3 regions of the Cerasibacillus sp. genome follow, and region 3 is predicted to be linked to each of the others. Evidence: riboswitches for the same ligand, from Rfam matches in the RefSeq annotation. Region 3 holds a riboswitch; each other region holds the start of a gene.
What was found. Region 3 has a riboswitch for S-adenosylmethionine ahead of VIG73_RS04265 (AzlC family ABC transporter permease). Riboswitches for the same ligand answer to the same signal wherever they lie in the genome.
Positions count from the first base shown of each region.

Region 1 (7,210 bases), on a different contig from region 3:
CTTGGACCCCCTAGCAAGGTGTCCAATAGTAAATTCTTCAACTAGGACTTCATAATCTGATTCTGGCATTCTTCCACGGAGGAGATTCATTTGAGTCAAAGCGTGCTCGTCCATCCACCCGATTGTGAAATCCAAATCTTGATCATTGTTTAAGAGACCTGATGTATATATATTGCCAGAAATGCGGAAATGTCCAGTTTCCCTTAGTGCATTTTCTCCAGTCATGGGTTCATCGGAATTTACAATTAAAGTGTGGTCACCATATGTTTGATAAGCGGTTAATTTTGCTTGATCCACATAGTGATGCAATATCCCAATGGCAATCGTTATAAATACGAGTATAAATGTTAGAGCGCTAACAACTGACCAGAAAATTTTTTTGTTATTCCATAATAATTTCCATGCGTAAGATAATAGTTTTACCGATTTCATTGTTTACCCTTCATTCTATACGAGTTTTCCATCCTTAAGTATAAATAGATGATCCGGATTTTTAATTAAATGTTTATCATGTGTGACAACGAGTAATGTCGTTTGATTTTTTTTACAGAGACGAGTTAATAATTCAATTACCCTTAATGAATTCTCAGAGTCCAAATTACCTGTAGGTTCATCCGCAAAAATGACTTTTGGATTGTGGATCATTGCCCTTGCAATGGCCACTCTTTGTTGTTGCCCACCAGATAATTCACTAGGAAAAGAACGCATATAATGATGAATCTCTAAATCTTTTAGTAGTTGGTAAACGGCTTGTTCATTTACTTTTTGATTTGTAATATGTAGTGGCATGATGATATTATCATACACCGTCAATTCATAAATGAGTTGAAAGGATTGGAATACATAACCAAAATATTTACCGCGGAACTGTGCTTTTTCTTTTTCTGATAACCTATAATAATCTTTATTCATCATATAAACAGTACCAGTACTTGGTTTAATTAACCCACTTAATATATTTAACAGTGTTGATTTTCCAGACCCACTTTTACCCATAATAACGTTAATTGAACCATCATCAATAACGATATTTGTATTTTTTAGTGCTGCTGTTCTAGAATTGTGATACGTTTTGGATATTTCGATGGCTGAAATCATATGATGACACTCCTGAAATTTCAAAATTTGAATTAAGGGATTCATAACAATTATCAAAAATATTCATTTTTTAATTTTACCATTACTTTGAATATCTATCAATAATCTGAAGGAGCAGGGGTAGTAACGTAAATTCTATATATTACTTATTTCAAGATTTTTCTTCTATTATCCATTTCAACGTAAAACAACTACATACAGACAATTAACAATCCTAACACCAACATACTTCAATCCCACCCCAGAACATGCTAAGATAAAGATAAGTAATGAAGTAGAAGGAGGGCTATTCATGAAGCTATATTGTTATCCGAATTGTGGTACATGCAAAAAAGCTGTGAAGTGGCTTGATGAGCAAGGAATCAAATATGAGTATATACATATTGTAGAAAATCCACCGACAAAAGAAGAAATATTAGATTATATGGATAAAAGCGGTCTGCCGCCACGTCGATTCTTTAATACGAGTGGGAAAAAATATCGCGAACTTAATATGAAGGATAAAATTAAGGATATGACGAAAGAAGAGATGGCCGAACAATTAGCACAAGAAGGTATGCTCATTAAAAGACCTATCGCGACAGATGGTGAACGTGTCACTGTCGGCTTTAAAGAAGAGGCATTTGAAGAAACTTGGAGTTAATGTTCTAGGCATCTTATGATAAAATAAAAATAAGCAATGATTTACTAGCATATTTTTCTGTAAACTTGTATATTTAAGTTGGAAGTTGCAATGATTGAATGGAGGGAATTGGAATGAATTTACCAAAGGAATTATTATACTCTGAAGAACATGAATGGGTTAAAAAGGAAGACGGCAAAGTACGTATAGGAATTACTGATTTCGCACAAGATGAATTAGGCGACATCGTATTCGTTGAGTTACCTGAAGTTGGAGAAGAAGTTGAAGCAGACGAGCCTTTCGGAAGTGTTGAATCTGTTAAAACGGTATCCGAACTTTATGCTCCAGTAAGTGGTAAAGTTGTTGCAGTAAACGAAGAGCTAGAAGATAGCCCTGAGTTTGTTAACGAATCACCATATGAAAAAGCATGGATGATTGTTGTTGAGCCATCTAATGAAGCTGAATTGGATGAGCTTATGTCTGCTGATGCATACCAAGCAATGGTAGAAGAAGACTAATTTAACATGACGTTTTTCAAGGAGGTTGGTCGTTTTTGTGAACGATACAACCTTCTTTTCGTCTTCACGGTGATACTAGGACTCGCGCCTCTATAGGCGGGAGTTGCGACTAAGGTTCAAGTAGAGGGTGGAGTAAATACTCCGTCTGAACCAAATCTTTTTTATATTTTTGAATGATGATACATGGTGAGGTGCTTAGCATGCTTCCTAAAGTGATTATTGTTGAAGGATTAACCGATAAACAGCAAATTAAAAAAGTCATTACGGAAGATGTAACAATCATTTGTACAAACGGCACACTTGGAATTGAACGTTTTGATGAATTATTAGAAACATACCAACTGGACGATCGTGATGTCTATATTATGGCTGATGAAGATAAAGCAGGATGGAAATTACGTAAACAACTGAAACGCGAACTACCGCATGCTGAACATATCTATATCCATCCAGACTATAAAGAAGTAGCAACAACACCGTTACATGAAATAGCTCATGCCTTAGTGAGTAAAAACATTGAAGTAAACCCTATTTTTCTGTAAGCTTGGAAATTAGGGTGATCGAATGATAAAAATAACAGACAATGAATTGAAAGAAGAGAATATTTTACTTTATATATACAGTCCTTTTTGCGGGACATGTCACGTCGCACGCCAAATGCTCGAACAAATTGAATCCATTCACAAACAAGATATTTTCTATGAGATGAATGCGTCCCTTCATCCGGAATTTATGCAGGACAATAAAATCGAAAGTGTCCCATGTTTATTCATCAAAAAAGATAATGAAATAAAAGAAAAGATTTATGCATTCCGTTCAGTAGGAAACATTTATCAATATTTATATAAATATAAACCAGAACTGTTTCAACAAGATTAAATTTATAAATGCTTTTATAATGATAATAGTTGACATTTTGCATTAGAATGCGTATGATAACATTTATTAGGAAAAAGAATAAAAGCGAAATCTCTTATCAAGAGCGGTAGAGGGACAGGCCCATTGAAACCGCGGCAACCTTTAGGACTTTCCTAAAACGGTGCTAATTCCTGCAAAGCCATGCTTTGGAAGATGAGAGAACGAAGATGAATGATAATCGTCTTTCTGTTCTCTAGAGCAGGAAGGCGTTTTTGTTTATATGACAACATGTGATTGGAGGATGGATTTTAGTGATTTCAATAAAAGAGCTCCGTAAAGAGTTTACCGTTGATGATAAGAAAATTGTTGCGGTTGATGATTTGACATTAGATATAGAAAAAGGCGAAATCTTCGGTGTGATTGGATATAGTGGCGCTGGAAAGAGTACGTTTATTCGCCTGTTAAATGGATTAGAACAACCGACAAGTGGTGAAGTTTTCATCAATGGTAAACGATTTTCCCATATGAAAGGTGAAAGTTTACGCCTGGCACGACAAAAGGTCAGTATGATTTTCCAACATTTTAATTTACTATGGTCGCGAACAGTTGAAGAGAATATTGAATTTCCGTTAGAAATTGCTGGTGTGTCAAAAGAGGAAAGAAAACAAAGAGTTCAGCATCTTATTGAACTTGTCGGTTTACAAGGAAGAGAAAAAGCATACCCGAGCCAGCTCTCAGGTGGACAGAAGCAACGGGTTGGCATTGCTAGAGCTTTAGCAAATAAACCTGATGTCTTACTTGGTGACGAGGCAACAAGTGCACTCGACCCGGAAACGACTGATTCTATTTTAGATCTTCTTGTTGATATTAATGAAAGGTTAGGAATTACAATCGTTCTTATCACGCACGAAATGCATGTCATTCAAAAGATTTGTCACCGTGTCGCTGTGATGGAAGATGGAAAGATTGTTGAATCTGGGAAAGTACTTGATGTGTTTCAAAATCCACAACAACCTATTACAAAACGTTTTGTCTCTCAATTAACAGGCGTTAAAGATACATTACCGACACTTGAAATGCTATTCAAAAATTACCCAAGTGGTTCGCTCATTCAGCTCACTTTTGTTGGTCAAAAAACAGAAGAACCGATATTAACTGAACTGATTCGAAACTTTCAAGTATCAGCAAGTGTCGTTCACGGGAATATTACAGAAACGAAAGATGGACCATATGGCACATTAATCGTGCATATTGACGGTGAAGAAAATCAAATTCATCAAGCATTACAGTATTTACAATCAATTGATGTGAAAGCAGAGGTTTTAAGCAATGGGTCAACAAACATCGAATGATACAACGTCATTTATCGAACAGATTTTCCCAAATGTAGATTGGTTGCAAATGTGGGAAGCGACTTATGAAACGCTTTATATGACCGTTTTATCAACGGTATTTACGTTCATATTCGGCTTGGCAATTGGACTTCTTCTATTTTTAACAGCGCCACATAATATATGGGCGAATCGCATTGTTCATTTTCTAACAGGAGCTTTCGTGAACATATTTCGCTCGATTCCATTTATTATTTTGATCATTTTACTGATTCCATTTACGAAGCTCATTTTTGGATCGATCCGGGGAGCGAATGCTGCCCTTCCTGCATTGGTTATCGGAGCGGCTCCATTTTATGCTCGAATGGTTCTTATTGCTTTACGTGAAATTGATAAAGGAGTTATCGAAGCAGCGAAATCAATGGGAGCAAAGACGAGTACCATCATTTGGAAAGTGCTTATTCCGGAATCACGTCCTGCTTTATTTTCTGGCATTACCGTGACTTCCGTCGCACTTGTTGGCTATACAGCGATGGCTGGTGTAATTGGTGCTGGTGGATTAGGTCATTTGGCCTTTTTATATGGATTTCAACGCAACCGTCCTGATGTCACGCTCGTCGCCACAGTCATTATTTTATTAATTGTTTTTCTCATACAGTGGATTGGTGACACGATGACCGCAAAAGTTGATAAACGTTAACAGACTAGTTCATCTAGTTCTCATATAAAAAATAAAACATACAAGGAGAGATCACACATGAAGAAATGGTTACAATTTACAATTATCGCGTTTGTTGCTATCGCGCTTGCTGCATGTGGAGCGGATAAAAAAGATGACACAGGTTCAGCCTCAAAAGATGGTGAATCAGGTGAAACAATAACCCTTAAAGTAGGAGCATCACCAAATCCGCATGTTCCGATTTTAGAAAAAGCAAAACCGATCTTAGAAGAAAAAGGAATAGAACTTAAAATCGAGACGTATACAGAATATGTCATGGCAAATCAAGATTTAGATGCTGGTGACTTAGATGCCAACTTCTATCAACATATCCCGTTTTTCGAAGCTCAGAAAGAAGAACATGGTTATGATATAGAAAATGCTGGTGGCATCCATATCGAACCAATCGGTATTTATTCACAACGTCATAAAAGCCTAGAAGATTTACCTGAAGGTGCGACGATTTTATTAAGTAGTTCAGTCGCTGACCATGGACGGATGTTAGCTCTACTTGAAGCAAAAGGATTAATTAAGTTAAAAGAAGGTATTGATAAAACAGTAGCTGTTGTGGATGATATTGTAGAAAATCCAAAGAACTTTAAGTTTGACGACTCAACATCACCTGAGATGCTCGTTCAAATGTATTTAAATGATGAGGGAGATGCGGTACTAATTAACTCAAACTTCGCCCTTGATCATGAAATTAATCCAATTGAAGAAGCAATCGCTCTAGAAGATTCAGATTCACCGTATGTGAATATTATTGCTGTCCAATCCAAAGATAAAGATAACGAAGCGATTAAAACATTAGTAGACGTTCTTCATTCAAAAGAAATCCAAGACTTTATTTTAGAAGAATATAACGGTTCTGTTGTCCCAGTTGATGGGGAATAATTATCAGAGACAAATGTCAATAAATGGTTACTGTAAAGAGTCTGGAACAAGATGAGTACTTAGAGATTAGTACATCAAATTTTGTTCGCTAAAACGGAATCTAAGATTTTGCGATTGGAAAGAAAAATAATTTAATAAGCATAAAAATAATAATCCACACCTATTTCTTAGGCGTGGATTATTTTATAGGTGCGCGGTCATTCCACCAAAGTACAGTCTTGCCTTTCTTAGAATGATTCAATGTGATGTAACTCCGAGTAAAATCATCGACATATGTAAGATTGGACACATCAATGCAAGGTAACCTCAACAACCCTCGGTGACTTACATACGATTGAACGCATCAATGCAAGGTAACCTCAACAACCCTCGGTGACTTACATACGATTGAACACTTCAATGCGAGGTAACCTCAACAACCCTCGGTGACTTACATACGATTGAACGCTTTAATGCGAGGTAACTTCACCAACTATCAGTGACTTACATACGATTGAACGCTTTAATGCAAACTAACTTCAACTAACATTGACGGTTTACCTATGATTAAACAACCCCATGAAATGAAACGTTAACTAATTTTCGAAGGTTCCTCATAAACAAAATCAAATATTATGAAAAAAACAGCTTTTATTCTTTTAAATTCAGAGCTAAAACCACTTGAATCAATTATTATGATCTCATCAATCTACTTGATGGGGGACAGCTCAATACATTTTGTCTCGGCTTCTCTTTTTGTATCAATAACTATCCTTTTTATTTATGTAATTGAAAATGAACAATAAAATAATAACAATAATGTTTCAACTAATTAAAGCGTGAAAATATATATGTTATAATGTTTTAGAGAAGGTTATCTCAATCATTTGCTATTAATTGCTAGATGATTTAAGATGATAATGATAATAAATTGAGAATTGGTGATAATGGTTCTCAAACATAACTATTTTTAATTGGAGGTATCATTATGGCTGGATCTACATTAGAAATTAAAGACCTTCATGTTTCAGTTGAAGGGAATGAAATATTAAAGGGAGTTAACTTAACGATAAAGGGTGGCGAGTTCCACGCAATCATGGGACCGAACGGAACGGGTAAATCAACATTAGCATCCGCAATCATGGGTCACCCAAGTTATGAAGTAACAAAAGGAAGCATTCTTCTAGATGGT
Region 1 covers NZ_DATBTY010000073.1:187,268-194,477, forward strand. Annotated here, with positions in the region: gene VIG73_RS12865 (ABC transporter permease) at 1-432, opposite strand, end outside; gene VIG73_RS12870 (ABC transporter ATP-binding protein) at 448-1,098, opposite strand; gene VIG73_RS12875 (arsenate reductase family protein) at 1,391-1,741, shown strand; gene gcvH (glycine cleavage system protein GcvH) at 1,855-2,238, shown strand; gene VIG73_RS12885 (toprim domain-containing protein) at 2,439-2,780, shown strand; gene VIG73_RS12890 (thioredoxin family protein) at 2,803-3,117, shown strand; SAM riboswitch class I at 3,209-3,316, shown strand; gene VIG73_RS12895 (methionine ABC transporter ATP-binding protein) at 3,408-4,448, shown strand; gene VIG73_RS12900 (methionine ABC transporter permease) at 4,426-5,127, shown strand; gene VIG73_RS12905 (MetQ/NlpA family ABC transporter substrate-binding protein) at 5,185-6,039, shown strand; gene sufC (Fe-S cluster assembly ATPase SufC) at 7,007-7,210, shown strand, end outside.
Region 1: linked by a shared signal. The riboswitch ahead of VIG73_RS12895 (methionine ABC transporter ATP-binding protein) and the one ahead of VIG73_RS04265 (AzlC family ABC transporter permease) in region 3 are both predicted to bind S-adenosylmethionine.

Region 2 (7,210 bases), on a different contig from region 3:
TTTGAAACGCGGTAAATAAGTTTGAACTGCCTATGAGTATGAGGACAATAATGATCAAACTAAACTTACCAATATATGTTCGCCACACTTGATGTAAAGTCCATAATAATATAATGATTGTCGTTATAAATAACGAGATGCTTAAATAACAAAACGCATACATTGATAAATACATATAGTTTAGACTTATTAAATGCAATGACTCTTCAGTTAAAACACTTTTCAAAAGATCAATGAAAATAATGAAATACATAAATAGCATGACGATAAACGTCGCAAAAGTTATTTTAACTATATATAAAGTATGTGCTGATTGAGGATGATGTAAAAAAACAGCTAATTGGTTTGCTTCTAAATTCAAGCTAAATAAGACGATGAGCGGAGGCATTATAAGGCCAAAAGTTAATAATTCTCTACCATCAAACGATAATAACGAATCCATGCTAAATCCATATAAGAGGATAATCATCATGCTGCCAATTAGAATAAACCATTTTAACATATGCCATTCTCTATAAAGCAAAGCTAATTTCAAAAACATCAACTCCTTTACATTTAAGTGTACCAGCTTAATAGTACACTAATTATACCAAACAACGCAAATGTTTTTTGTTTTTATTTAGACATGCTACACTAACATATAGAAATGCATAATAAAGGGGTACAAAAAATGGTTATGGGAGTTATTGACTTTTCACATTTTTTAATGGAGCAAGTAATTGATGAAGGGGAAACTGTTATTGATGCAACTTGCGGAAATGGCCATGATACATTGTATCTAAGTCGATTAGTTGGTGAATCGGGTCGAGTTATTGCCTTTGATATACAAGAATTAGCGATTAATAATACGAGACAATTACTTGAAAAACATTCACGGCAAAATGTAACACTTATTAAAGATAGTCATGCCAATTTCGAGCAATACATAGATGAAGACAAACGTGAAAATTTAGGTGGAGCCATATTTAATCTTGGGTACCTCCCCCGAAGTAATAAACAAATCATAACAAAAAAAGAATCGACAATAGCAGCCATACAATCACTATTACAATTCATTCGACCTGGAGGTATTATCGTTTTAGTCGTTTATCACGGACATGATGGCGGAGAGTTAGAGAAAGAAGGGCTTCTAAACTATGTCACGAAACTCGACCAAAAAGATGTTCATGTTCTAAAATATGGATTTATTAATCAAAAAAATAAACCACCATTTATTATTGCGATTCAAAAGAAAGGAGATAGAAACAGATGATACATTCATATAAAAATCATAAGCCAAAAATTCATGACAGTTCTTTTGTTGCTAAAGACGCAGTGATTATCGGTGATGTTGAAATAGGTGAAGAATCTACCATTTGGTTTAAAACAGTCATTCGCGGTGATGTCGCATCGACGAAAATCGGTAAACGAGTCAGCGTCCAAGATTTAACGATGATTCATCAGAGTCCCAATCTTCCAGTTATTGTAGAAGATGATGTCACTATCGGGCATCAAGTTACCTTACATTCCGGTATTGTTCGAAAAAATGCACTTATCGGAATGGGATCTATTATTTTGGATGGAGCTGAAATCGGGGAGAATGCTTTTATAGGTGCAGGTAGTCTCGTTCCTCCTGGTAAAAAGATTCCTCCATATACGTTGGCATTTGGAAGTCCTGCTAAAGTGATTCGGAAATTAACTGACAAAGATTTGGAGGAGATGAAACGTATTCGAGAATCTTATGTAGAGAAAGGAAAGTACTATCGCGAGTCCACTAATTTAGCAAAAGAAAATAATATATGATTCTTACAAAAAAGGCGGATCACTTTTACACGACCCGCCCTTTTATATGTTTCATTATCATTCAGTGATATTTATACTACATAACAAAAGATTTCAGTTCTTCTATCCTATCTATCTTCTCCCAAGGGAATTGGACATCTGTTCTGCCAAAATGACCATATGCAGCTGTATCTTTAAAAATCGGGCGTTGTAAGTCAAGCATTTGGATGATGCCAGCGGGACGTAAATCAAATATTTCACGAACAGCTTCAACGAGTTTCTCTTCACTGACCTCTCCCGTACCAAATGTATTAACAGAAATAGATACAGGTTCTGCCACACCAATTGCATAAGCAATTTGAACCTCACATGATTTAGCAAGCCCAGCCGCAACAATATTTTTAGCAACATATCTCGCTGCATAAGAAGCTGAACGGTCTACTTTAGTTGCATCTTTTCCACTAAATGCTCCTCCACCGTGTCGCGCATAGCCACCGTAAGTGTCAACAATGATTTTTCTTCCGGTTAAGCCAGCATCTCCTTGTGGACCACCAATAACAAATCGACCAGTCGGGTTGATAAAATATTTCGTTTGTTCATCTAGTAAATGTTCAGGAACAATCGGTCGAATAACATGCTCATGTAAATCACGTTCTATTTGTTCTCTTGTGACTGCTTCATGATGTTGAGTAGATATAACGATTGTATCTACTCGAATAGGTTGGTCATTTTCATCATACTCAATCGTAACTTGGGTTTTTCCATCTGGACGTAAATAATCAACAATTTTTTCTTTACGTACATCAGATAAACGCTTTGCCAATTGATGAGCTAACGAAATAGGTAAAGGCATAAGTTCTTCCGTTTCATCACATGCATACCCAAACATTAAACCTTGGTCTCCCGCTCCGATTAAATCTAAATTTCGGTCTGAATCTTGTCCTTCACGAACTTCTAAAGATTCATCAACTCCACTTGCAATGTCAGGAGATTGTTCATCAATCGCTGTTAAAACAGCACATGTGTCAGCGTCAAATCCATATTTAGCACGTGTATAACCAATTTCACGAATGGTACGTCTGACAACTTGTGGAATATCGACATATGTCTCTGTCGTAATTTCCCCTGCAACGAGAACCATGCCAGTCGTAACAATCGTTTCACAGGCTACTCTTGCGTTGGGATCTTTTTTCAGAATTTCATCTAAAATTGCATCTGATATTTGATCACTAATTTTATCAGGATGGCCTTCTGTTACGGATTCTGACGTAAATAATCGACGGTTTTTCTTCATTGAGATTTATTCTCCCTTTATATAAATGGTACGGAACTCCAATTCTCGCAAAATATCACTATAAATAAGAAAATCCTTTCCTTATAGTGAGGAAAGGATAACGTGGCCTTTCGCTCTTATTGTTCAAGGTCAATGCCCTTGCATCAGGTTAGCACCTTTTCACTATGTGATGGTTGCTGGGTTTCATAGGGCCTGTCCCTCCACCGACTCTGAATAAGAGTATCCGTTCAAAAATATAGTAGCGAAACACCTTGTTTATGTCAACTTTTTTAACATTTAATATAAAGTTTAAATAATCCTTTTAATTAGTATGGACTATTGATTCAAATGTGCTATACTATTATTCAGGTTGAATAATAATTTAAATAAAAATGAACTTAAATTAATAAAAAGGCAGGTAATTAAACGTGAGCATTGTGCAAGAATCAATTCGAAGTCTTTCAGATCTCCCTAATTTACAGGATAATCTTTCTACTCCAAAATTAGTTGAAAAGATCGTATCGCGCAAAGAAGGTATTCTCACTTCAACTGGAGCAGTTCAAGCAACAACTGGTAAATATACAGGGCGTTCACCAAAAGATAAATTCATCGTGAAAGATGACGTTTCAGACAACCTTGTTGAATGGGGCAAAGTTAACAAACCAATTGAAGAAACAACATTTCTAAATCTATTGGAAAAAGTCGTTAACTATTTAGAAAAACAAGATGAAGTATTTGCACTCAATGGATTTGCAGGTGCTGATAAATCATATCAATTACCTATTAAAGTATATAATGAGTACGCATGGCAAAATCTTTTTGCTAAACAACTATTTATTCGTCCAACAACAGAGGAATTAAAAACACATGAACCTGAGTTCACCGTTATTTCTGCACCATCATTTAAAGCAGACCCTGAAGTAGACGGCACTCACTCAGAAGCATTTGTATTGGTTTCATTTAAACATCGTATTGTGTTAATCGGTGGAACTGAATATGCTGGTGAAATTAAAAAGTCCATTTTTTCAGTGATGAACTTCTTACTCCCACAGAAAGACGTTCTATCAATGCACTGTTCAGCAAATGTCGGTAAAGATGGTGATGTTGCTCTATTTTTCGGTTTATCTGGGACTGGAAAAACAACCCTTTCTGCTGACAAAGACCGTCAATTAATCGGTGATGATGAACACGGTTGGAGTCCAGACGGTGTTTTCAATATCGAAGGTGGTTGCTACGCAAAATGTATCAACCTATCCGAAGAAAAAGAGCCAGAGATCTATAATGCCATTCGTTATGGATCTGTGTTAGAAAACGTCGTAGTTGATAAAGAAACACGTGAACCTGATTATGATGATACTACATTTACCGAAAATACGCGAGTCGCATACCCGATTGAACATATAGAAAACATTGCTAAACCAAGTATGGCAGGTCACCCAAAAACAATTATTTTCTTAACAGCTGACGCTTCAGGTGTTCTACCGCCAATCAGTCGCTTAACAAAAGAACAAGCCATGTATCACTTCTTAAGTGGTTACACAAGTAAATTAGCTGGTACTGAAAGAGGAATTACTGAACCAGAAGCAACATTTTCAGCTTGCTTTGGAGAGCCATTCTTACCACTAGCTCCAGTAACATATGCAAAAATGCTTGGAGATAAAATTGATAAACATCAAGCAAAAGTATTCCTTGTTAATACAGGATGGACTGGTGGAAAATATGGTGTTGGAAAACGAATGAATCTTAGCTATACACGTGCAATGGTTCACGCTGCATTAAAAGGTGAACTGAACGATGTCGATACAGTTAAAGATGACATTTTCGGCTTAGACATTCCAACAACAATCATGAACGTTCCAGACGAAGTACTCATCCCGCGTAACACATGGGAAGATAAGGATGCTTATGATCAAACTGCAAAAGAACTAGCCGTTAAATTCCATGAGAACTTCCAAAAATTCGCCCATGTAAGTGATGATATTGTAGAAGCTGGTCCAATATATCGCCCTAATTAATTATGCTTCCTCATCCCAAGAGGATTTTACTATAATATGAAATATGAAAAGAGCTGCCCAAAAAGTCTTTTTGGCTTTTGGGGAGCTCTTTTTTATTTGTGTAATGACTTATCAACAATCCCTTTGTCAAAAAATATCTTTCTAGGCGTTCACACATCTTTTTTCCATGCATAAACTGTTTTGTGACATATCTTGTTAGAAAGGATAATAAAAATGAGACATTTTTTTATGATAGCTGTGCCACTTTTCTTTTTAACTGTACTTTCTTCGTGCCAATCAAATGATCAAGCGCTTACGAAGCTTAACCTCGCAGAAGTCACCCGTTCACTCTTTTATGCTCCACAATATGTGGCAATCGAAAAAGGATTTTTTTCAGATGAAGGACTAGATATTCAATTACAAACGACATGGGGTGGCGATAAAACAATGACAACGCTTCTTTCGGGTGGGGCCGATATTGCTCTTGTCGGTTCGGAAACATCTATTTATGTATACGCACAAAACCCAAAAGACCATGCTGTTAACTTCGCTCAGTTAACGCAAACAGATGGCACCTTTTTAGTCGCAAAAAGTCCGAAACCTCATTTTTCATGGGAAGATCTGAAAGGTGAATCATTTTTAGGTCAACGTAAAGGCGGCATGCCACAAATGGTCGGTGAATTTGTTTTAAAAAAGCATGAGATTGATCCTCATAATGATTTGACATTATTACAAAACATTGATTTTGGAAACATTCCAAGTGCATTTGTATCTGGAGATTCTGAGTATGTACAGCTCTTTGAACCAACGGCAAGCGTATTTGAAAAAGAAGGCAAAGGGCATGTCATTGCCTCGTTTGGTGAAGAATCTGGAAAAGTTCCTTATACCGTTTATATGGCGAAACAAAGCTATTTAAACGAACATCCTGAAATCATTAAACAATTCACGCGTGCGATATATCGTGCACAAAAATGGGTTGAATCACATGAAGCAGAAGAAATTGCTGATATCATTAAACCCTACTTTGAAGATGTTGATTTACAAATCTTAACGACTTCTATTGAACGGTATAAAAACCAAAATTCATTTGCAACAGACCCTATTTTAGCAGAAGATACATGGGAAAATTTAATAGCCATCATGGATGCTGCTAGTGAACTACCAGATGATGCACCCTATGACGCACTCGTCAATACAGACATTGCCGAAGAAGTGATGAAAGAGTAGGAGGGATGGCATGGCATTTTTAAAATTAGAACATGTCTCACACCTTTATTTTACAACCAAGACATACACAAAAGCATTGGATGATATTTCTCTTTCGATTAATCGTGGTGAGTTTGTTTCGATTTTAGGATCAAGTGGTTGTGGTAAATCAACACTTCTGTCAATTATTGCCGGCATCCTAAAGCAAACGAAAGGAAAAGTGCTTTTGAACAATAAACCACTTCAGCAATCAGAACATGCATTAGGCTATATGCTCCAACAAGATTATTTATTTCCTTGGAAAACAATTATTGACAACGTCTTGATTGGATTAAAAGTGCGTAAGATGCTGTCAGAAGACACAAAAAATAAGGCTTTAAAACTACTCGATGAAGTCGGCCTACCTCAGCTTGAAGACACTTATCCAAATGAGTTATCAGGTGGCATGCGCCAGCGTGTTGCTCTTGTTCGAACATTAATGACCAATCCGGAAATTTTACTTCTCGATGAACCTTTCTCAGCATTAGATTATCAAACAAAATTAAAGTTAGAAAATCTCGTCTATCGATTATTAAAACAGTATCGTAAAACAGCGATACTCGTTACTCATGATATTGGTGAAGCCATTTCATTAAGCGATCGAATTATTTTAATGGATACCAATCCAGGCCGAATTTCTACAATAGTCGATGTACCCGATGTTTTACGAGAAAAAATGCCATTTTTGGTAAGGAGACAACCGAGTTACCAACAACTTTTTGATCAAATATGGGAAGTTTTGAACAGAGGGAGTGATGAAAATGGAAGAGGAGGCACGTGATTTAAAACTATTTAAGACATATCAAAAGAATTTATCACGAGAACGAAAATGGACTATCATTTGGCAGCTTATTATATTTATTAGTTTTTTTGCATTGTGGGAAATATCAAGTCGTTTCTATTGGATCGATCCATTACTGTTCAGCTCCCCTTCTCA
Region 2 covers NZ_DATBTY010000073.1:265,944-273,153, reverse strand. Annotated here, with positions in the region: gene VIG73_RS13325 (hypothetical protein) at 1-535, opposite strand, end outside; gene VIG73_RS13320 (class I SAM-dependent methyltransferase) at 671-1,252, shown strand; gene VIG73_RS13315 (gamma carbonic anhydrase family protein) at 1,249-1,782, shown strand; gene metK (methionine adenosyltransferase) at 1,859-3,055, opposite strand; SAM riboswitch class I at 3,169-3,275, opposite strand; gene pckA (phosphoenolpyruvate carboxykinase (ATP)) at 3,463-5,049, shown strand; gene VIG73_RS13300 (ABC transporter substrate-binding protein) at 5,263-6,255, shown strand; gene VIG73_RS13295 (ABC transporter ATP-binding protein) at 6,266-7,054, shown strand; gene VIG73_RS13290 (ABC transporter permease) at 7,035-7,210, shown strand, end outside.
Region 2: linked by a shared signal. The riboswitch ahead of metK (methionine adenosyltransferase) and the one ahead of VIG73_RS04265 (AzlC family ABC transporter permease) in region 3 are both predicted to bind S-adenosylmethionine.

Region 3 (7,210 bases):
TATTATATTATGAATTTTTATCTACAGTATACCTTATTTGAGTTATAAAATAAATATAAAGAAGAGTTAACCTAAATGCAATTATTGTTTTATTGCCTGTTTACTGTATAATTTTTACTAGACATCGTTTGCAGAGATACTCTATAAATATTTATAGTAAGATGCTTGTCTACATCATGATCGGTATTGAATTAACGAATATGATTTTGATAAATAACATGAAATTTATGGAATCGCAATTAATGGAGGAGTCAAATGTATAAACCTTACGATCGTAGCCAGTTACAAAATGTGATTAATCTAATTGTTGGTTGTAATAACTCTGAATCTTATCAAGTTGGCTTTGTTGGCGATGGGTATGAAGAGGTTAGAGAAACGTTATTATATGATTTTTCGGATTTACCATTAGAAGAATCGATTTATACGTATGAAGAAGATGATGTTTTTACATGTTTTGCTTTTGATATTAGCACTCGCGATAAATATGTTGAGGTTTGGGGACCTTTTTTAGATAAACATATAGGCCTTGATAAAGTATATAACCTATGGGTGTATGCGATGGAACATCTCCACCCTTTAAAATTAAATTACAATTTTTTCATTGGAGCACATAACCAGCTAGCGATAAACTTTTTGGAGGATTATGTAAAGGCGGATCGGATTAGGCAGCATGATAACTTAGAATTCAAAATAAGTAACCGCTCTTTTTCAAATATACGATTACCAAATAATGTTCAAGTGATAAAAGTAGAGACATTGTCTCAAAATTATTATACGGCTTTAGTCAATCTTCATCACCGTTATTTTCCGGGTACGTATTATTCTATTGATGATATATTAGAGCGAATAAATCGAGAAAATAACTTATATCTACTGATTAAGAATCATCAATTAGCTGGTTATGCCTATCTTGAAAAGTCTACAACCGATAAACATGTTTCTCTAGAATATATTGCAATTGATGGGGCATTTCAAGGGCAAGGTTTGTCAAAGTTACTATTTGCATCGATTGTAAAAGAGACTGAACAAGATGAGTTTTCTCACATTCAGCTTTGTGTCGATGAAAATAACCAACGCGCGCTGAATCTGTATGAATCACTAGGGTTTTTTTTAGCAAGTTCATATATACATTACAAATTATAGTATGAGTTAAATGTTTGTGGGGTTATAATTAAAGTATTGATTGGGAAGCAAACAGATGGGAGAAGCTCCCGTAAATACTAGACAGACTCCAAATTATAGACTAATTTGACTATCCTTAATTTTAAGGATAAAATAAAAAGAATATTCTAATCCGTTCTTATCAAGAGAGGTGGAGGGACTGGCCCAGAGAAACCTCGGCAACAGCGTTTAAGCGATGTGCCAATTCCAGATACGTTAATCGTAGAAGATAAGAAGAGCAAGCAACAAGACAGGCATTCGTCTACCTCTTCTTATAATGAGAAGAGGTTTTTTATCTATAAAAGAGAAAAATAGGGGGATTTACATGCAACAAGAAGCAGTTAGCTATCAAAGTAAAAACGCTTTTATCCAAGGAGTAAAAGACTGTATTCCGACTTTACTCGGCTATTTAAGTATTGGTTTTGCTTTCGGTGTCGTTGGCACAGTAACAGGACTTAGTTTACTAGAAGTAGCGTTAGTTGCTATCTTTATTTATGCTGGTGCAGCACAATTTATTTTATGCGCTTTATTAGTGACAAACACGCCAGCATTATCTATTGTTTTTACTGTTTTTGTTGTCAATCTGCGCCACTTTTTAATGAGCTTATCAATTGCTCCTTATGTCACGAGATATTCGACATTACGAAATATTGGGTTCGGTACATTGTTGACTGACGAAACGTTTGGTGTTGCTGTTACCGAAGCGATGAAAAGTAAAAAAATTTATGGTAGATGGCTAGATGGTTTAAATGTTACCGCATATGTGTCATGGATCATCGCTTGTGTAGCGGGCGGTTATTTTGGACATTGGATTACCGATGTGGAGAAATGGGGGTTAGACTTTGCGCTGGTCGCGATGTTTATCGCCTTACTCGTTTTACAGTTATCTGAAACAAATAAATCAAAGTTAAATATGTACTTAAAACTCATCATTATCATGTTCATAACGGTTTATATTCTATTAAATTTTTTTTCAACGCATATAACCGTTCTCATAGCAACTCTATTTGTCGCGACGTTAGGAGTGTGGATGGATAAATGACAATTAATTCCTATTTGTTTTGGATTATTATTGGCAGTGGCCTTGTGACATGGCTACCGCGCATTATTCCGTTTCTTTTTGTAAAAAATATTCAATTACCTAAAGTAATCTTAAAATGGTTAACGTTTGTGCCAGTATGTATATTAAGTGCGCTTGTATTTACAAATCTGTTTGAACAAGGGGATAGTAGGGCAGTTACATTTAATCTTCCGTATGTATTTGCTTTTATTCCAACCGTTCTGATAGCCGTTTGGACAAAAAGTTTATTTTTAACAGTGGCATTAGGTGTTGTGAGTATGGCAGTGATTCGTTTCATTTTTTAAAATAAGGGGTGTTTATATTGGGTAAATCTTCTATATCTAAGTGGTTTAAAAAATTTGCCGCAAATGAATGTAAAGGGTCAAGCCCGTTGTATGATTTTTTGTCTAGAAAAATAGCAAAAGATGATGACATCCTTGAATTATGTATGCATGCGAGAAAAGGGCAACCAATCCCTAATTTACTATTCGGTGCTGTCCATTATTTATTGCTAAAAGGGAGTAACCATTCATTAAAGGAATATTATGTGAGTATTGTACAGGAGCCTAAAGCAAAAGAAGAATCTTTTCTTCCTTTCAAGGACTTTTGTCGAACTTATCGAGATGAAATGATTTCGATTTTATCCACTAAACTGGTTCAGACGAATGAGGTGAGGCGTTCTGGTTATCTGTATCCAAGTTTTTGTTACATCTATAACATTGTAAAAAGGCCATTATCCTTAATAGAAATTGGGACGAGTGCAGGTCTTCAACTTCTATGGGATCAGTACAGTTATTCATATGGGAATCCTCAAGTGTATGGGAATCAATCGTCAGATGTACATATTACATCAACGATTAAAGGGGAAAATATGCCGCATTTATTAGAAGAAAGTCCACCGGTTAAAACGAAAGTTGGGCTCGATCTGCATGTGAGTCGCTTGGATCATCCGGAAGATTATTTATGGCTAAAAGCGCTTATTTGGCCGGAGCACCAGGAAAGACGTCAATTATTTGAACAGGCAGCAAAGACATTTATAGAAAATCCCGTCAAACTGATAGAGGGTGATGGTATAGCATTGTTAGAAGCGATTGCTATGGAAATGCCGAAAGACACTGCGATATGTATATTTCATACCCATGTCGCTAATCAGATTCCAAATGATCAGAAACTAAAACTGATCGAAAAAATTAAACATATTGGGAAAAGAAGAGACATATTTCATCTGTATAATAATATGTGGGATACGAAGCTTCATCTCGATTATATACTTAAAGGAATGGAGTATCATAAAACAATTGGAGAAACGGACGGCCATGGTAGTTGGTTTAGTTGGGAGTTAGATTAGAACTTTGATAGTTATATAATTACGGAATAAAAATGAAGCATCAACATCCAATCGGAAAAATTGGGATGTTGATGCTCTTTTCTTATGTTTTTACCTTTTTCGGTTGATGACTATATCTTACCTTTTCAATTTTTCGTTTTTCCTTAGCGAGTGATTTAGATAAGGAAACCATCATTAAAATCATGATGACTGAAAAAGGTAGGGCGGCAATAATTAAGGCGTTTTGCAAGGCTTGTAGTCCACCACTGTACAATAAAATCGCTGCCATAGAGGCAAGAATGATACCCCAAGTGATTTTGACATAGTTTGGTGGTGTTAGTGAACCATAAGTTGTTTGCATACCTAAAACAAATGTTGCTGAATCGGCAGACGTTATAAAGAATGTCCCGATTAATAGTACCGCAACAATTGATAGGATGGTGGAGAACGGTAAGTGCTCAAAAACAGCAAATAACACTTCTTCAGTGGCAAATTGGGTTAAGTCCGTTAGACCCGTTTGCTGTACTGAGATGGCTGTACTTCCGAAAGCTGTAAACCAAATAAAACTTACAATGGTAGGCAATAATAAAACACCGACTAAAAATTCGCGTATCGTTCGCCCTTTTGAGACGCGAGCAATAAAGACACCGACAAATGGTGTCCATGAAATCCACCAAGCCCAATAAAAGATGGTCCATCCATTAATCCATTCGCGTTGATCCGCCTGTAATGGTGCAATTCGAAAACTCATTTGAATAATATTTTGTATGTAAGCACCTAATGTATCTGTAAAGAAATTTAGTATAAACAACGTTGGTCCTATTAAGAACACTAACAATAGTAGAATAAAGGCTAGAATCATATTAATATTACTTAAATACTTAATTCCTTTCCCTAAACCAGACCAGGCAGATAGGATAAATAAACAAGTCACGATTGCGATAATAACGAGTTGCATCGTAAAGTTATTCGGAATACCAGCTAAGAATGATAGGCCACCATTTATTTGTGCCGCACCAAATCCTAGTGTTGTTGCCACTCCAATAACAGTCGTTGTCACAGCAATAATATCAATAACGTTTGCGACTTTATTATTCTTCCCTAGTATTGGGCTCAATGTTGCACTAATGAGACCGGGTTGGTTTTTACGGAAATTAAAATAGGCGAGGGACAGTCCAACAAGTGCATAGATTGCCCAAGCATGTATACCCCAGTGGAAAAAGGAAAAGCGCATGGATTCTTTTAAGGCAGGATCTGTACCTGCTTCTGAAAGCGGAGGTTGACTAGCATAATGATAAAGGGGTTCAGCAGCTCCCCAGAAGACTAAACCAATTCCCATGCCAGCACTAAACAACATGGCAAACCAAGTCGTTCTTGAGTATTCAGGTTTTTGGCCTTCCTTTCCTAGGCGGACAGAACCTACGGGGCTAAAAATTAAGATGATACAAAATAAAACGATGACTGAAACAATTATTAAATAATACCAACCGAAAGTTGAGGTTATAAATGCTTGTACATTTTCAGTTATATTCTCAAAGTGATTCGGTGCCACAACTCCAAGGATTACTGCAACGAGTAGAATACTTGCAGATATCCAAAAAACATTTGAAATTTTCTTCATCAAATTCTCCTTTATTTCGTTAAGGGAGACATGAAAAGGCTATTTTCCATTCGCTTTTTAAAATGCCTTTTTCCCTTACCTTTTACATACTAACAATGATGGTAATTTAGTTCAATTGATAGAACTAAGAAATTGATGAGAAATTAAACACTTAATTTTCCCTCGAATGATATATTTCCAACCTTTTAAAAAATACTATTGTAAACGCTTTCAATATCTGGTATTTTAATAGTGAGTTCATAACGAAGTGGCTTTTAATATTATTTTAATAGCGAATTAAAGAGACCTAACAATCTCCACATAGTAAATTTTCGAATTAGCTTGAAATTAGTTATTCTATATTATATAATCTAAACAATCAGTTTTTTGAATAATAATAATCAAACATACTTATCAAATTACTGTTTATTAAGAAGAAAAAATCATTTATAGTGGCTAAGGAAAAGAAATTGGAGAATGGGTAACAAAATGAACTTAAGACAACAGAGGAGATGGGGGGATTATATTGGCAGAGAGATTAATTGACATTAATAATTTAAAAACATCGTTTCGCATCGGTGACGATTACTATGCCGCTGTTGACGGTGTTTCGCTATCCTTAAATAAGAACGAAGTGTTAGCCATTGTGGGAGAGTCAGGCTGTGGAAAAAGCGCTCTCGCTTTTTCGATTATGGGGCTGCATAATCGTGCAAAAATTGAAGGTGAGATTTTATACCGTGATCATAATCTAGTTGATGTTAGTGAGAGCACATGGAGTAAGCTTCGTGGAAAAAACTTAGGTATGATTTTCCAAGATCCATTAACGGCACTGAATCCATTGATGACAGTGGGTGCCCAAATTAGTGAAGCTTTATTTTTACATAATCGTAAATTATCGAGTGAAGAAAGAAAAGCGAAAGTTATTGAGTTAATCGAGAAGGTAGGTATACCGCGTCCAGAACATGTTTATACGCAATATCCGCATGAATTATCTGGTGGAATGCGCCAGCGTGTCGTCATTGCAATTGCAATTGCGAATGACCCAGAGGTTTTAATTGCTGATGAGCCGACAACTGCGCTCGATGCAACGATTCAATCACAAATTTTAGATTTAATTAGGGAATTAAAAGAAACGATGAGTGCCGGTATTGTTTTAATTACACATGATTTAGGTGTTGTAGCCGAAATGGCTGACCGGGTGGCAGTGATGTACGCAGGCCAAATTGTCGAAATAGTTGACGTAAACCGACTATTTGAGAGTCCACTCCATCCTTATACGAGGTCTTTACTGAATTCGATACCGAATGCAGAAAAAGGTCAGGAAAAGCTCCATGTCATTCAAGGTATTGTCCCAGCATTACAGAATTTGCCACGAGAAGGCTGCCGCTTTAAAGAGCGGATTCCGTGGATTGATGAATCTGCACACGAAGAAAACCCTGAGTTGCATGAAGTGACACCTGGACACTTCGTTCGTTGTACATGTTATAAACAGTTTCATTTTCCAAATGAAGTGAAGGAGGACCAGGTACATGCCAATTCTTAAAGTAGAAGACTTAAAGGTGCATTTTCCAATCAAAGGTGGTATTTTTGGCCGTACGGTTGATCATGTGAAAGCGGTTGACGGTGTTTCTTTGGAAATTGAAAAGGGAACGACTTATGGACTCGTTGGTGAATCGGGTTCTGGAAAGACAACAACAGGGCGAGCGATTATTGGCTTAAATAAAATTACGTCTGGAAAAGTTTCCTTTGAAGGAAAAGATGTAACGAATCTAAGGAGAAGTCGAGCGAGTTTTCACCGCGATGTCCAGATGATATTCCAGGATCCTTACTCATCACTGAATCCGAAAAAGCGGGTGCTCGATATTGTTGCTGAACCGTTACGAAACTTTGAAAAAATGTCGCGTTCAGAGGAAAAGAAACGGGTTGAAGAATTATTAGAGTTAGTCGGATTAAGTCCGGAGAGTATTGTTAAATATCCGCATCAGTTCTCGGGAGGACAACGTCAAAGAATTGGGATTGCCCGTGCGATTGCGTTGAAGCCGAAACTTATTATTGCTGATGA
Region 3 covers NZ_DATBTY010000024.1:74,380-81,589, forward strand. Annotated here, with positions in the region: gene VIG73_RS04260 (GNAT family N-acetyltransferase) at 256-1,143, shown strand; SAM riboswitch class I at 1,298-1,397, shown strand; gene VIG73_RS04265 (AzlC family ABC transporter permease) at 1,487-2,203, shown strand; gene VIG73_RS04270 (AzlD domain-containing protein) at 2,200-2,526, shown strand; gene VIG73_RS04275 (DUF2332 domain-containing protein) at 2,541-3,569, shown strand; gene VIG73_RS04280 (glycine betaine uptake BCCT transporter) at 3,652-5,169, opposite strand; gene VIG73_RS04285 (ABC transporter ATP-binding protein) at 5,675-6,691, shown strand; gene VIG73_RS04290 (ABC transporter ATP-binding protein) at 6,678-7,210, shown strand, end outside.